Linked DNA regions of Bremerella alba. The main gene of each other region encodes a partner of the protein of the gene in region 3 in a complex. Links are inferred from orthologs where the notes say so. Each region holds a gene or a part of one and is shown on either strand. Other genes may lie near its edges.

Evidence for each region. The genes of interacting proteins can lie anywhere in the genome.
Region 1: the proteins of HOV93_RS09870 (region 3) and HOV93_RS20940 are in contact, whole or in part, in a cryo-EM structure (PDB 6KHJ), measured with the Thermosynechococcus vestitus proteins. The link is inferred for Bremerella alba from one-to-one orthologs. Residues at the interface, in WP_011056552.1 of Thermosynechococcus vestitus: Leu46, Met47, Tyr48, Thr50, Ala51, Cys52, Phe54, Ile55, Glu56, Ala58, Ala59, Ile61, Gly62, Ser63, Arg64, Phe65, Asn76, Pro78, Thr89, Thr91, Lys93, Met94, Ala97, Leu101, Met123, Phe124, Ser126, Asp127, Ser128, Tyr129; in WP_011057128.1 of Thermosynechococcus vestitus: Pro17, His18, His19, Pro20, Ser21, Met22, Val25, Arg27, Met29, Thr31, Ile38, Asp39, Cys40, Glu41, Pro42, Val43, Ile44, Gly45, Tyr46, Leu47, His48, Arg49, Gly50, Met51, Lys53, Ile54, Asn57, Arg58, Pro65, Tyr66.
Region 2: the proteins of HOV93_RS09870 (region 3) and nuoH are in contact, whole or in part, in a crystal structure (PDB 6Y11), measured with the Thermus thermophilus proteins. The link is inferred for Bremerella alba from one-to-one orthologs. Residues at the interface, in WP_096411117.1 of Thermus thermophilus: Arg16, Glu17, Gly18, Leu24, Leu27, Val28, Trp30, Gly31, Arg32, Asn34, Ser35, Trp37, Thr54, Asp55, Ala56, Asp59, Ala61, Arg62, Phe63, Gly64, Glu66, Val67, Phe68, Arg69, Ala70, Ser71, Arg73, Gln74, Ala75, Asp76; in WP_096411122.1 of Thermus thermophilus: Arg36, Val44, Arg45, Met46, Gly47, Pro48, Asn49, Arg50, Val51, Leu57, Gln58, Ala61, Asp62, Ile64, Lys65, Ile67, Phe68, Lys69, Glu70, Ile72, Val74, Glu223, Ala224, Glu225, His233, Thr234, Glu235, Tyr236, Ser237, Trp241.

What each region holds. Positions count from the first base shown.
Region 1 is NZ_JABRWO010000013.1:42,927-45,871, forward strand. It holds HOV93_RS20940 (NADH-quinone oxidoreductase subunit D), read right to left. Parts: upstream 2,104-2,945; coding sequence 898-2,103; downstream 1-897. Other genes in the region: nuoH (NADH-quinone oxidoreductase subunit NuoH), read right to left, coding at 1-762; HOV93_RS20945 (NADH-quinone oxidoreductase subunit C), read right to left, coding at 2,123-2,653; HOV93_RS20950 (NADH-quinone oxidoreductase subunit A), read right to left, coding at 2,679-2,945.
Region 2 is NZ_JABRWO010000013.1:41,574-44,403, forward strand. It holds nuoH (NADH-quinone oxidoreductase subunit NuoH), read right to left. Parts: upstream 2,116-2,830; coding sequence 886-2,115; downstream 1-885. Other genes in the region: nuoK (NADH-quinone oxidoreductase subunit NuoK), read right to left, coding at 1-170; HOV93_RS20930 (NADH-quinone oxidoreductase subunit J family protein), read right to left, coding at 167-889; HOV93_RS20940 (NADH-quinone oxidoreductase subunit D), read right to left, coding at 2,251-2,830. UniProt on the Escherichia coli protein: NDH-1 shuttles electrons from NADH, via FMN and iron-sulfur (Fe-S) centers, to quinones in the respiratory chain. The immediate electron acceptor for the enzyme in this species is believed to be ubiquinone.
Region 3 is NZ_JABRWO010000005.1:62,060-69,611, reverse strand. Bases 2,744-5,573 are described here. They hold HOV93_RS09870 (NADH-quinone oxidoreductase subunit B), read left to right. Parts: upstream 2,744-3,773; coding sequence 3,774-4,373; downstream 4,374-5,573. Other genes in these bases: sufB (Fe-S cluster assembly protein SufB), read left to right, coding at 5,369-5,573; sufC (Fe-S cluster assembly ATPase SufC), read left to right, coding at 4,437-5,252; HOV93_RS09875 (helix-turn-helix transcriptional regulator), read left to right, coding at 3,092-3,772; HOV93_RS09880 (alanine/glycine:cation symporter family protein), read right to left, coding at 2,744-2,780. In the rest of the region: HOV93_RS09885 (hypothetical protein), read right to left, coding at 1-308; more of HOV93_RS09880, read right to left, coding at 543-2,743; more of sufB, read left to right, coding at 5,574-6,784; Fe-S cluster assembly protein SufD, read left to right, coding at 6,888-7,552. UniProt on the Escherichia coli protein: NDH-1 shuttles electrons from NADH, via FMN and iron-sulfur (Fe-S) centers, to quinones in the respiratory chain. The immediate electron acceptor for the enzyme in this species is ubiquinone.

The sequences.
Region 1 (2,945 bases), on a different replicon or contig from region 3:
CATGAAGAACAGACTCCACCGCATACCGGAGTACTCGGTAAGAAACCCGGCGACAAGTTCACTTTCTGCTTCGGCCAAATCGAAAGGAGCTCGATTCACACTGGCAACCGCGCAGGTAAAGTAAACCCAAAATACGATGAAGACAAAGGGATCGTGGAAGATGAGCCAATTGGTAAACAAGCCCCGCTGTTGATCGCCAATGGCAACCAGGTCCATGGTTCCGCATATCATCACCGGAACGATTACACAGATACCCAGCGGGACTTCATAACTGACTACCTGAGCCGCTTGCCGCATCGCACCGAATAAAGACCACTTCGACCCTGACGAGTAGCCGGCCAAGATCACGCCAAAGACTTCCAACCCTAAGACAGCAATCAGGAAAAACAATCCAATATTCAGATGCAACGCCACCCAACCAGAAGCGAAGGGGAGGGCCATAAACGCCGCAAAGCTGGCAGCGAATGCCACGTAAGGAGCAATTTTGAAAAGAATGGGATCGGCATCCTTAGGCATCAAGTCTTCTTTGGAGAGAAGCTTAATTCCGTCGGCCAACGATTGAAGCCATCCGAATGCTCCACCGGTGCGAGTTGGCCCCAGGCGATCTTGAATACGGCCAGATACTTTCCGTTCGGCCCAGATGAAAACAAACGCCCCCAGAGCGATCACATTGACCAGCAAGAATGCTTGAATCAGCGCGGCGACCGTGTACCCCAGGAATTCCCATCCTGCAGGAAACCAACCTGCGAAGAACTCTCCCACGTGCGCGCTTTCCTTGTGCGTATAAAAACCGGGCAAAACACTGTCTTTTCCCGGATCCTCATGATACCGGGCCAGGCTCCCGGCGAAAACTACTCAGTCGTTAATCTCCAACGTTCTCGCAAAGCCGTCGGCGAATCAGCGATCGATTTCTCCCATGACAATATCAAGCGAACCAACGATCGCCGGGATATCGGCGATCAATCCGCCACGACAAAGCTCTTCTACGACTGAAAGATTGCTAAAACAACTGCTGCGAGCCCTGGCCCGACGAGGTATCGAGTCGCCGCCATCGGAGACGACATAGAACCCCATCTGCCCGCGAGGACACTCCGTTTCTAGATAGGTCTCACCTTGGGGCAACTTGGCTGACAACTTAATGGGCGTTCCCCAGTCGCCACTGGCCTCCTGATAGAAGTCCATCCCTTGGCGAATCAACTTGATCGCTTGGATTACCTCTAGCATTCGCACGTAAAACCGATGCCAACAATCGCCCAGTATGGCTTCTTCCGGCACGGCAGGATAAACCTGATCATTCGGATAGCTGCCATTTTTTTCAACGATCACCTCGAAGTCGTATCCCTTGTACATCGATCTATAACGTGGCTCACCGTCACGCCGAAGATCATGATCGACGCCTGAACCCCGTAGTACCGGTCCCGAGCAACCATAGGCAATTGCCATATCAGCCGACATGATCCCAATACCGGCAGTTCGCTTGATAAAAATTGCATTGGTTGTCAGCAAAGTGTGATAGTCTGGAATTTGGGGCTCGAACTGGTCCAGAAACTGGCGACACTTATCGATCCAGTCGGACGGCAAATCGGCCGTAACCCCCCCCGGGGTGATATAGCTGTAGGTCAGCCGCGCGCCACATACCCATTCGAGAAGGTCGAGAATCTTTTCTCGCTCGCGAAACGCATAGAGAAACGGACTGAAGGTGCCGAGATCAAGCCCGTAGGTCCCCATGCCCACCAGGTGGCTGGCAATACGGTTCAACTCCGCAATTATCACGCGAGTATGCCGCACCTTCTCAGGCAGATCGTAGTTCAATAATTTTTCGACAGCCAACGACCAACCGAGGTTCATATTCATACCGGCCAGATAATCCATCCGGTCGGTATAAGGAACGAACTGCCGGGGCGTGAGATTCTCGCCAATCTTCTCCGCACAGCGATGCAAATAACCAATATGCGGCACTACCTCTGAGACCACTTCGCCATCGGTTCTCAGAACGAGTCGAAGAACACCATGAGTACTAGGATGCTGTGGCCCCATGTTCACCAACATCTCGTCGGTGCGAACATCGAGTTCAATGATATCGGAATGATTCGTGTTGGACATTCAATTGGCTTTCAGCGAACTATCGCCCACGGATTCCGTGATACTCGAGCGGCATTTCGTAGTCTTTGCGAAGTGGATGCCCTACCCAATCTTCTGGGCACAAGATCCGTCGTAGATTTTGATGTCCGACAAACAGAACACCTGACAGATCGTATGCTTCACGCTCGTGCCAATCAGCCGTTCTCCAAACGCTGGCCACCGACGGCAATTCAGGAATTCGGCCTTCGACATCATCCTTCCATCTTGGAAGCATCACTTTCAGCACGCCAGTCGTCTTATGGCGAATGCTGGAAACGTGATAAACGACCTCAATGTGGGGTTCCCACTTTGCTTTGGCCGCTTTCTTCGGGTCGGTTTCGCAATAGTCCACGACGCAAATGGAATTCAAATAGTCGAACGCAATCTGGGGCTCTTCCTTCAGATAACGGCAAACGTCCACCACACTTGCGGGCACCACCTCAATCCATGGATCGACGTTTTGAAGATTCACACCGGAAATCTTATCACCGAAACGTTGCTTGAGCTTATGAACGAAGACTTCGTCGATCATGGTTGCTTAGTTCTTTCCTAAACGATCAAGTGGTCGTGACAACCTGAGTCGAATCGCGCCAGCTTGATTTAGATTTAGTTCGCGTGTGGGAATGCCCGGCCATTGATCGCACCCAATCGAGATCGCCTCGCTTCCAAACGTATGCGAACCCAACCATGAGAACCGCGAAAAAGACCATAATGTCTGCCACACACGTCCAAACCAACTTCGAAGCCGCATTCCTTGCCTGGGCATTGGTGGCAGCAACGTTCTCTGTCGCCAACAAATCTGCTTCTTCAACTGGCAACCCAAG
Region 2 (2,830 bases), on a different replicon or contig from region 3:
CTCGCAAATCCTACGAAATTGACAATGGATCCATTGAGCACCAACTCAATTCCCATCAAGATGCCCAGGGCATTCCGCTTGGTCGCCATACAGACCACCCCGGTCACAAACAGAAATGCTCCGACCGCTAGAAAGTGAGATAATCCGACAGGTTCGCTTAAAAAGCTCATCGCTGGTCGTCTCCGTGATGATGTCGCTTGGCTCTGGCCAGGAACGCGGCCCCGACTAACACGACCAACAAATGTACCGAAATGATTTCAAAGGGAAGAAGATAACCCGCTAACCCTGTTTCCTCGTTTTCGATCTTGTCAGCCCTCACACCCAGCAGGGCCAAACCAATCTCTCCGGTTCGCTGCGGCATCCCTTCGCTGGCCTTTGCAGCCATAAGCTCTAGCTTGCGTCGCTGTTCTTCGGTAATCTCATCTCCGCGAGCCTGCTGGCTCGTGAGTTCTTTTGCGAAAGCGATTAACTCAGCATCCATGTTGGATTGATAATCCGAGCTTTGCCACTGCGGAATAAGAAACACCAGTTGCACCAAAACGGCCAGCAAGGTGCCGCCAACCAAGAGACCAAGTATCCAGTCGCTGGCCTTGGTCTGCATGGTGACAAACGCTTTTTGTGCCGTGAGCATAACGCCGAATATCAGCAGCACGACCGTGCCACCCACGTAGATCATCAACTGTATTGCTCCGACAAAATACGCTCCGGCCAGAAACAGCAATCCGCTGGTTGCGGCCAAGCTGACGATCAATGCAAACGCCATCCGCACGATGTTGTTCGTCATCGCGACGATAACGGCAAAGCCGCAAGCACACAGGGAAATGACATAAAACATCACCGTGTGCCAGTTGATGGCCGCTTCACCAGTGGCTGCAAGAAGGGGAGTCATTCGACGTCTCCTGTCTTGTCGGTAGACGACGAAAGCGACTGCAGCAAAGCCTCGGCTTGTTTCTCACCCGTCTTAAACCAACCCTCGCGTACGAGCGCACGCTCTTGGGCTGGCAACAGATCATTGAAGAAGGGAACGCCCAACGCAGTCCAGAACATAACGCCCAACAAGCAGACCGCCGAAATCGGAACGCAGTACTTCAGACACATTGTGATTACCTGATCGACACGCAGACGGGGAAAAGTCCAACGCACCCACATCATCCCGATCACACCAAGCGAAGCTTTGATCAATAAGCAAATCACACCGAAGATGTTGGCTATCGAACTGAACCACCAGCAGTTCCCTAAATAGTCGGGAAACCAATCCATGAGCGCGCTGAATATCGGGATCGGACCATTCCATCCGCCAAAGAACAAAATCGCTGCCAAAGCCGATACCAAGATCATCGAACCATACTCGGCCATGAAGAACAGACTCCACCGCATACCGGAGTACTCGGTAAGAAACCCGGCGACAAGTTCACTTTCTGCTTCGGCCAAATCGAAAGGAGCTCGATTCACACTGGCAACCGCGCAGGTAAAGTAAACCCAAAATACGATGAAGACAAAGGGATCGTGGAAGATGAGCCAATTGGTAAACAAGCCCCGCTGTTGATCGCCAATGGCAACCAGGTCCATGGTTCCGCATATCATCACCGGAACGATTACACAGATACCCAGCGGGACTTCATAACTGACTACCTGAGCCGCTTGCCGCATCGCACCGAATAAAGACCACTTCGACCCTGACGAGTAGCCGGCCAAGATCACGCCAAAGACTTCCAACCCTAAGACAGCAATCAGGAAAAACAATCCAATATTCAGATGCAACGCCACCCAACCAGAAGCGAAGGGGAGGGCCATAAACGCCGCAAAGCTGGCAGCGAATGCCACGTAAGGAGCAATTTTGAAAAGAATGGGATCGGCATCCTTAGGCATCAAGTCTTCTTTGGAGAGAAGCTTAATTCCGTCGGCCAACGATTGAAGCCATCCGAATGCTCCACCGGTGCGAGTTGGCCCCAGGCGATCTTGAATACGGCCAGATACTTTCCGTTCGGCCCAGATGAAAACAAACGCCCCCAGAGCGATCACATTGACCAGCAAGAATGCTTGAATCAGCGCGGCGACCGTGTACCCCAGGAATTCCCATCCTGCAGGAAACCAACCTGCGAAGAACTCTCCCACGTGCGCGCTTTCCTTGTGCGTATAAAAACCGGGCAAAACACTGTCTTTTCCCGGATCCTCATGATACCGGGCCAGGCTCCCGGCGAAAACTACTCAGTCGTTAATCTCCAACGTTCTCGCAAAGCCGTCGGCGAATCAGCGATCGATTTCTCCCATGACAATATCAAGCGAACCAACGATCGCCGGGATATCGGCGATCAATCCGCCACGACAAAGCTCTTCTACGACTGAAAGATTGCTAAAACAACTGCTGCGAGCCCTGGCCCGACGAGGTATCGAGTCGCCGCCATCGGAGACGACATAGAACCCCATCTGCCCGCGAGGACACTCCGTTTCTAGATAGGTCTCACCTTGGGGCAACTTGGCTGACAACTTAATGGGCGTTCCCCAGTCGCCACTGGCCTCCTGATAGAAGTCCATCCCTTGGCGAATCAACTTGATCGCTTGGATTACCTCTAGCATTCGCACGTAAAACCGATGCCAACAATCGCCCAGTATGGCTTCTTCCGGCACGGCAGGATAAACCTGATCATTCGGATAGCTGCCATTTTTTTCAACGATCACCTCGAAGTCGTATCCCTTGTACATCGATCTATAACGTGGCTCACCGTCACGCCGAAGATCATGATCGACGCCTGAACCCCGTAGTACCGGTCCCGAGCAACCATAGGCAATTGCCATATCAGCCGACATGATCCCAATACCGGCAGTTCGC
Region 3 (7,552 bases):
GTTTGCTCGATCTTGGGGACTTCAACTTGGTAGTGGTGTACGGCTGAAGCGGCCATGGCGATCGAACCGACACCCACTGCGACGATGGCCGTTCCGATCCCGCCGATGATCGTCCCGGCGATGGCGATGCCACGCTTTTTGGCAAACAGGCCGAGAAAGCTGAGCAGCAAGCCCAATGGGCATAGCAGCCCAAAGGTCATCAACAGACCGAACAGCGAAATTCCAAAGCCCCACGCACCGAGAACATTCGACGAGGGCGACTTCGTATGGTGACGCGGGTTGGTTTGGTGGCACTGGCGCGAACACATCGGATAACTTCCTTTTTCCGGGGGGGAACGTGGGAAAAGGTATCGGATTTCCCACCTAGAGCACATCACCGATGACGGGTGCGTCACGTGCCGACAACGACGTCGAACCACGGCGTTGACCTGCATCGACGAATCTTGAGGATTCGCCGACTTCGGTTGCCTTTTGGCTCTTGTCTCGCCGACGCTCGTGCCGCTCCATCTATCTGTGAAGCGCTCTGAGAAGTCATTCGCCGGTTACTTGTATTTCTTGAACTCGCCGGCCTTATATTTTTGCCAGTACTCGCCAAGTGCGGTGCGTACCTTAGGAGCTAAGAGTATAGTCCCTAAGATGTTAGGGAACGCCATCGAGAGGATCATGAAGTCGGAAAAATCGAGGACGCTACCTAGCTCGAAGATCGATCCAATGAACACCGCGAATACGAAGATCACTTTGTAGACGTAAATACTGCGGGCCCCGAACAGGCGTTCCCAACAGCGTTCGCCGTAGTAGCTCCAGGAAACGATCGTCGAGAAAGCAAACAGAACCACGGCCACCATTAAGATGTAAGGGAACCACCAGATTTCCGCCTGAAAAGCTTCTGCCGTCAACTGAACCCCTTCGAGACCTTGATTCAAGATCCATTCGCGGTTGTCCCAGGCACCGGTGATCAAAATTACTAAGGCGGTCATCGAGCAAACGACAATCGTGTCGATGAAGGGACCCAGCAGGGCAACAAAGCCTTCGCGGACTGGCTCATCGGTTTTCGCAGCACTATGGGCAATCGCTGCGCTACCGACGCCGGCTTCGTTACTGAAAGCTGCTCGCTGAACGCCGATGACGATCACGCCCAAAATACCGCCACGCACGGCTTCCGGATTGAACGCCTCGGTGAAGATCTGGGCAACCAGCTCCGGCAGTAGCGTGATATGGGCTCCGATGATCCACAGGCAGGCCAAGATATACATCAGGCACATCGCAGGCACAACTTTACTGGCCGTGGCACCGATTCGCTTGATCCCCCCGATAATCACCAGACCTACACAAAAGGCCATCACGATACCGAAAATTGGATTGAACGTTCCTTTGAACGCGTCGATCTTGCCTTGCAACTCGGTCTTCTGCTTTTCGAGTTCGCGGACTTGGGTGAGATCCCCTTCGGCGGCTGCGGCGCTGAGGTCTCGTTTGACTTGGTTCAGTTGGTTGAGTTCTTTGTCTTGAACGACGGTTAGCACCATCGAGGTGGCCTGATTGGCTTGGAACATATTTCCACCGCCGAAACTGGCCATGATGCACATCACAGCAAAAATGATGGCCAAGACCTGTCCGATTGGTTTGAGGCCAAACTGACTGAACGCATAGGTCAGGTACTGCATCGGACCGCCGAGGATCGTGCCGTCAGGTTTGACCTCGCGGTACATTTGCCCCAGGGTGCACTCGACAAATTTGCTCGTCATGCCAAAGAAGCCGCACAGCAGCATCCAGAAAAACGCCCCGGGACCGCCGGCCGACATGGCGATGGTCACGCCGGCAATATTCCCCAGGCCCACCGTCGCAGAAAGAGCCGACGCGAGCGCTTGAAAGTGCGTCACTTCTCCGGGCTCGTTGGGGTTGTCGTACGTTCCACGGACGATACTGATTGCGTGGCTGAACCCCCAGAAGTTGACGAATGCGAAGAAGATGGTGAAGAAGACGGCCCCGCCGGAGAGCCAAAGCACCACGATCGGCGCACCGCCGACATATTCGGTAAACAGGTAAGGCGTTTCTTTGGGGTTGCTGTTGCTGAGGGCCAGCTTGCCTGCCTGGGCACGCTGTTGGATTTGCTCGGGCGTGAGCCAAGTCGATTCATCTTCGTTGAGCGAATTTCGCAGCTTGGTGACTGGCTGGAAGGTGAACTTGTCCCCTTCCTTGATCCGAACGTATTTGGTTGAGTCGTTAATGACGTACAGAACGTAGTCGACCGGCTGCTGTTTCTCTTGGCCGGCAGCGTCGGTGCGATTCAGAACGCCAAGACGATAGATGCGGTCTGGTTCGGGAGAGGTCGTGATCTTGCCAAGCTCTGCCCACTGCTGAAGCTTTTCGTCGTCAATTTGATCGGGCAAATCGGCCGGCTTGCGGACCTTGCTGTTCTCGGCGATGACGAAGGGACCGTCGGTCCCGCGGTCGCGAACGTAGTAGATCACGTCGTCCATCTGAGCGTACTGCCGCTCGGTCGAGAAGACGCGATAGAACAACGTTTGGTCCATCTTACCGACCATCCACTCGAACGGCTTATCGAAGTATTGAAATGCCGTCCAAGGTTCGCTGTCGGTCAAACTGACCGGAGCCGGGTAGGTTTTGTCTGATGCGACAGGAGACGCTTCTGCCGGTGAATCTTGATCCGGCGAGGTCGATGCTTCCGTGGCTGGCTCTTCTGGCGGGTTTTCCTGGCCAAAAGTTGCTACGGGGAAGAGCGAAAGAGCGAAGAGCGAGAGTAGCGCAATGCGCCAAGACATGGAGAGTTGACTTGCGATCATGCAAATTTCCCAAACTGCCAACCTTCCTGCTTCGGCCTGGGGCTTGCCGGGTTAGGGAGGGTTGTTCTAAAAGTCGTTCCGAAATGGAGAGGCTGGGGCGATTAGGGGGCAGTAGTTACCGTAATTCTTAACTGCTATACTCATAAGGGTTTACGGAAACGGTTGTCTGGGAATCGCGATTTAACGAATATATACTTGTCAAAAATGCGATAATCCCTAACATTAGGGTACTGACACAACTTAGCGATACGGCTAGCAGATTGCCAGTCGTCCGAAAGCGATTTAAGCGAATGAGCAACAATTCCGCGCAAAATGACACGCGCTGGGCTAACGAGGTCTTCCCGACCGACTTGGTCGTGCTCGATTTGTTGCGGAGGACTCCTTCCCTGACGACGGCCGATCTGGCCGAAGCCATGGAAGTCACGGCAACCGCCGTGCGTCAACGCTTAAATCGTTTGATGGGACAAGGTTACGTTGAACGCATTGCCTCCAAGGCAGGACGCGGTCGACCCACGCACAAGTATCGTTTGACCACCAAAGGCGAGCGAAAAACGGGGGCCAACTATGCCGACTTGGCCTTGGCGCTGTGGGACGAGATTCGTTCCATTGAAGACCCCGACGTGAAGCTAGGGCTCATTTCCCGGATCGCCAAGCGACTGGTCGAGATGTACGCCAGCCAGATTCACGGTGAAGACGCTCACGAGCGGATTCATGACCTGATGGCCTTGTTCATTGGTCGCCAGATTCCGCTGGAATATGAAGAAGACAACGAGGGTAAGCCGGTGCTGAACGTGCTGGCTTGTCCTTACCCGGATTTGGCGGAGCAAGATCGAGCCGTGTGTGCGCTTGAGAAAGCGATGTTCGCCGAACTATTGGGACAAGATATGACACTGAGCCATTGTCGGCTCGATGGCGAGAGTTGTTGCACCTACGAGTTTACGCCTATCAACTCGGATACGGAGAGCGTGTGACATGACCAAGCCATGGATTGAAGGTCGCTTCGAAGAAAACGTCATTACGACGACCATCGAACAGGCCATCAACTGGGGACAGCAATCGAGCATTTGGCCGATGACGTTCGGCTTGGCTTGTTGTGCGATCGAAATGATGGCCGTCGGGGCGAGTCGCTTTGACATCGATCGCTTCGGAGCCGGAGCGTTTCGGGCTTCCCCCCGCCAGGCAGACTTAATGATTGTCGCTGGCACCGTCACGTACAAAATGGCCAGCCGAGTTCGGCGGCTTTACAACATGATGCCTGACCCGAAGTATGTCATTGCCATGGGTGCTTGCACCGTGGGTGGTGGTCCTTACTTCAAGTATGGGTATCACGTGGTCAAAGGAGTTGACCTGGTTGTTCCGGTGGACGTTTACGTCCCTGGGTGTCCTCCACGGCCGGAGGCATTGTTGGAAGGGTTAATGCGGATTCAGGATAAGATCCGCGGACATCGCATCAATCGGAAGGACGGCGTTCGCGTCGACGACGAGTTGCCGGTGCCGCACCATTCCGGTTATGTCGAGGCGACCGGATCGGAAAACCCGCTGACCCAACATCAGAAACATACTGGTAAATAACTTCCCTGCACGCCGTACGCGGCGTCGCCTCCGTTGAGACTCGAAAAGAGCGAAAAGTCACGAATGACCGACGTATTGAAGATTGAGAATTTGCACGTTTCGGTAGAAGAGAAACCGATCCTCAATGGCGTGAACCTGGAACTGAAACGCGGTGAAACGCACGCCCTGATGGGGCCTAACGGTTCTGGCAAAAGCACGCTTGGCTTCGCCATCATGGGACACCCCAAGTACGAAGTGACCGAGGGTCGTATTCTGCTGAATGATGTCAACGTCACCGAATTGGAAGCGGACGAACGAGCCCGGCTCGGGCTGTTTATGGCCTTTCAGCGTCCGATCGCCATCCCTGGCGTTCGCCTGGCCGACTTCCTGCGTCACGCGACGACCAACGTGCGTAATCCAGAACGTAAAGAAGGGGAAGACCTGATCCCCATGCGGGAATTCCGCCGCGAAATCAAAGAGAAGATGAACCAGCTTCAAATGGACACCGAGTTCGCTCGTCGTTACGTCAACGACGGCTTCTCTGGTGGCGAAATGAAGCGGGCTGAGATCCTTCAGCTGGCCATGCTACAGCCGAAGTTTGCCATCTTGGACGAAACCGACAGTGGTTTAGACGCCGATGCGGTTCGCCTGGCCAGCCAGAGTATCGCTCAGATCGGTGGCGAAGAGATGGGCCTGCTCATCATCACGCACCACGACAAGTTGCTGGAACATAATCCACCCTCGCATGCCCATGTGATGCTCGGTGGACGCATCGTCGAAAGTGGCGGTGTCGAACTGGCGCACGAACTGCATTCCAGTGGTTACGATCGCGTTCGTAAGGCGTATCCGGAAGCGGCCGCTATGGAACGTGAAATGCAAGACGAAGAACAAACGGTTTAGTTACAAAGCGTTTAGATACACTGCGATTCGTTTTCGCGGCCTGAACTGCGACCAGGCACCCACGCGAAGCAATTAAGTCAATCGCCAACGACGATATTCAATAGTTTGGAGAGACTATGGCCACCGATATTACTGACACCGGCGTACAAAGCCCGATCGGTGAAATCAACAAGTACGATTTCCGCACGACCAGCAAGGGTGTCTTCAAGGCCAAGAAGGGTTTGAACGCCGAGATCGTTCACCAGATCTCGGACATCAAAGACGAGCCAGACTGGATGCGTAAGTTCCGTCTGGACTCGCTTGATATCTTCAATTCCAAGCCGATGCCTAAATGGGGCGGCGACATCAATCTCGACTTCCAGGACATCTACTACTACCTCAAGCCGACCGAGAAGCAAGGCAAGACGTGGGACGATGTGCCGGCCGAGATTAAGGAAACGTTCGAGAAGCTGGGCATTCCCCAAGCCGAACGCCAGTATCTGGCCGGCGTGAAAGCTCAGTTCGAGAGCGAAGTGGTGTACGGCTCGCTGCAGGAAGACCTCGCTCAGAAAGGGGTGATCTTCACCGATACGGATACGGCTCTTCGTGAGCACCCCGAACTGCTGAAGGAATACTTCGGCAAGGTGATTCCGCCGCACGACAACAAGTTCGCCGCGCTCAACTCGGCCGTTTGGTCTGGTGGTTCGTTTATCTACGTTCCTCCGGGCGTCGAAATCGAGTTCCCCCTGCAAACCTACTTTCGTATCAACGAAGAGAGCATGGGGCAGTTCGAGCGAACGCTGATCATCGTCGACGAAGGGGCGAAGATTCACTACGTCGAAGGTTGCACCGCTCCGATGTATTCGTCGGAAAGCCTGCACTCGGCCGTGGTGGAAGTGATCGCCAAGAAGGGGTCGCGTTGCCGTTATAGCACGATCCAGAACTGGGCAAACAACATCTATAACCTGGTGACCAAGCGGGCAATGGCCTACGCCGACGCCACCATGGAATGGGTCGACGGCAACCTGGGTAGTCATCTGACGATGAAGTACCCAGCCGTTTACCTGATGGAACCGGGTGCCCGCGGCGAGATCCTTTCGATCGCGTTCGCTGGTAAGCATCAGCATCAAGATACCGGCGCGAAGCTGGTTCACTGTGCTCCGAATACTTCCGGTCAGATCATTTCCAAATCGATCTCGAAGGATGGCGGTCGCGGTAGCTATCGCGGGCTGGTTCGTGTTGAGGAAGGTGCCACCAACACCAAGTGCAGCGTTGTGTGCGATGCTTTGATCCTCGATCCGGAAAGCCAGACCGATACCTATCCGTACATCGAAATCATGGAGCCGGATGTCGCCATCGGTCACGAAGCGAGCGTCTCGCGGATTGGTGAAGAGCAACTCTTCTACCTGATGAGCCGCGGCCTAAGCGAAGCGGAAGCGAGCACGATGATCGTCAACGGTTTCATCGAGCCGCTGGTGAAAGAGCTGCCGATGGAATACGCGGTCGAACTGAACCGCTTGATCGAGCTGCAAATGGAAGGTTCGGTCGGTTAATCGACCTTGCCTTGCGTATCCAAATTTGGGCCAAGCAGCGTCGATCGAGCTGGCGTGCTTGGCCATTTTTCTTTGACAGATTGACCCGAACATTAGCGATATTATGAGCGTGGGAACCGTACCCTCCGTCGAAAATTGGAATGCCGAAGCATTCAACGACTATGTCAAGCAGCTGAACGAACCGCAGTGGCTTGTCGATCTTCGCCAGGAAGCCTTCGAAAGTTTCGAGGGCAAAGACTGGCCGACCCGTAAGGAAGAAGAGTGGATGCGAACCGACATCCGCGGCTTCAGCCTGAAGAAGTTCGACCCGCCGAGCTTCACCACCCCGGTCGATCCGGCGTCGCTGCCCAGCGGCCTGTTGGCCGAAGGGGTCGATATTGGCGGGCAGGTGATTTCCTTAAACGGCAAGACGGCCGTCAGCACGATCAACGACGAATTGAAGTCGAAAGGTGTTATCTTCGGCGACTTCCGCACCGTGCTGGCCGAGCATGGCGACCTGGTGAAGAAGTACCTCTTCCAAGGCGAGTTCGACCCGAACTTCGACAAATTCAGCGCCCTGCATGCGGCTTACTTCAGTGGTGGTGCGTTCCTGTACGTTCCGCGAAACGTCCAAGTCGAGCAGCCGCTACACGTCTTGAACTTGATCGGCGACAACGGCGTTGACCTGGCTCACACATTGATTGTGTTGGAAGAAGGTGCCCAGGCAACGGTCCTGACCGAGTCGGCCAGCCTGGACGATGACCAACCTGGTTTCCACTGCGGGGCGAT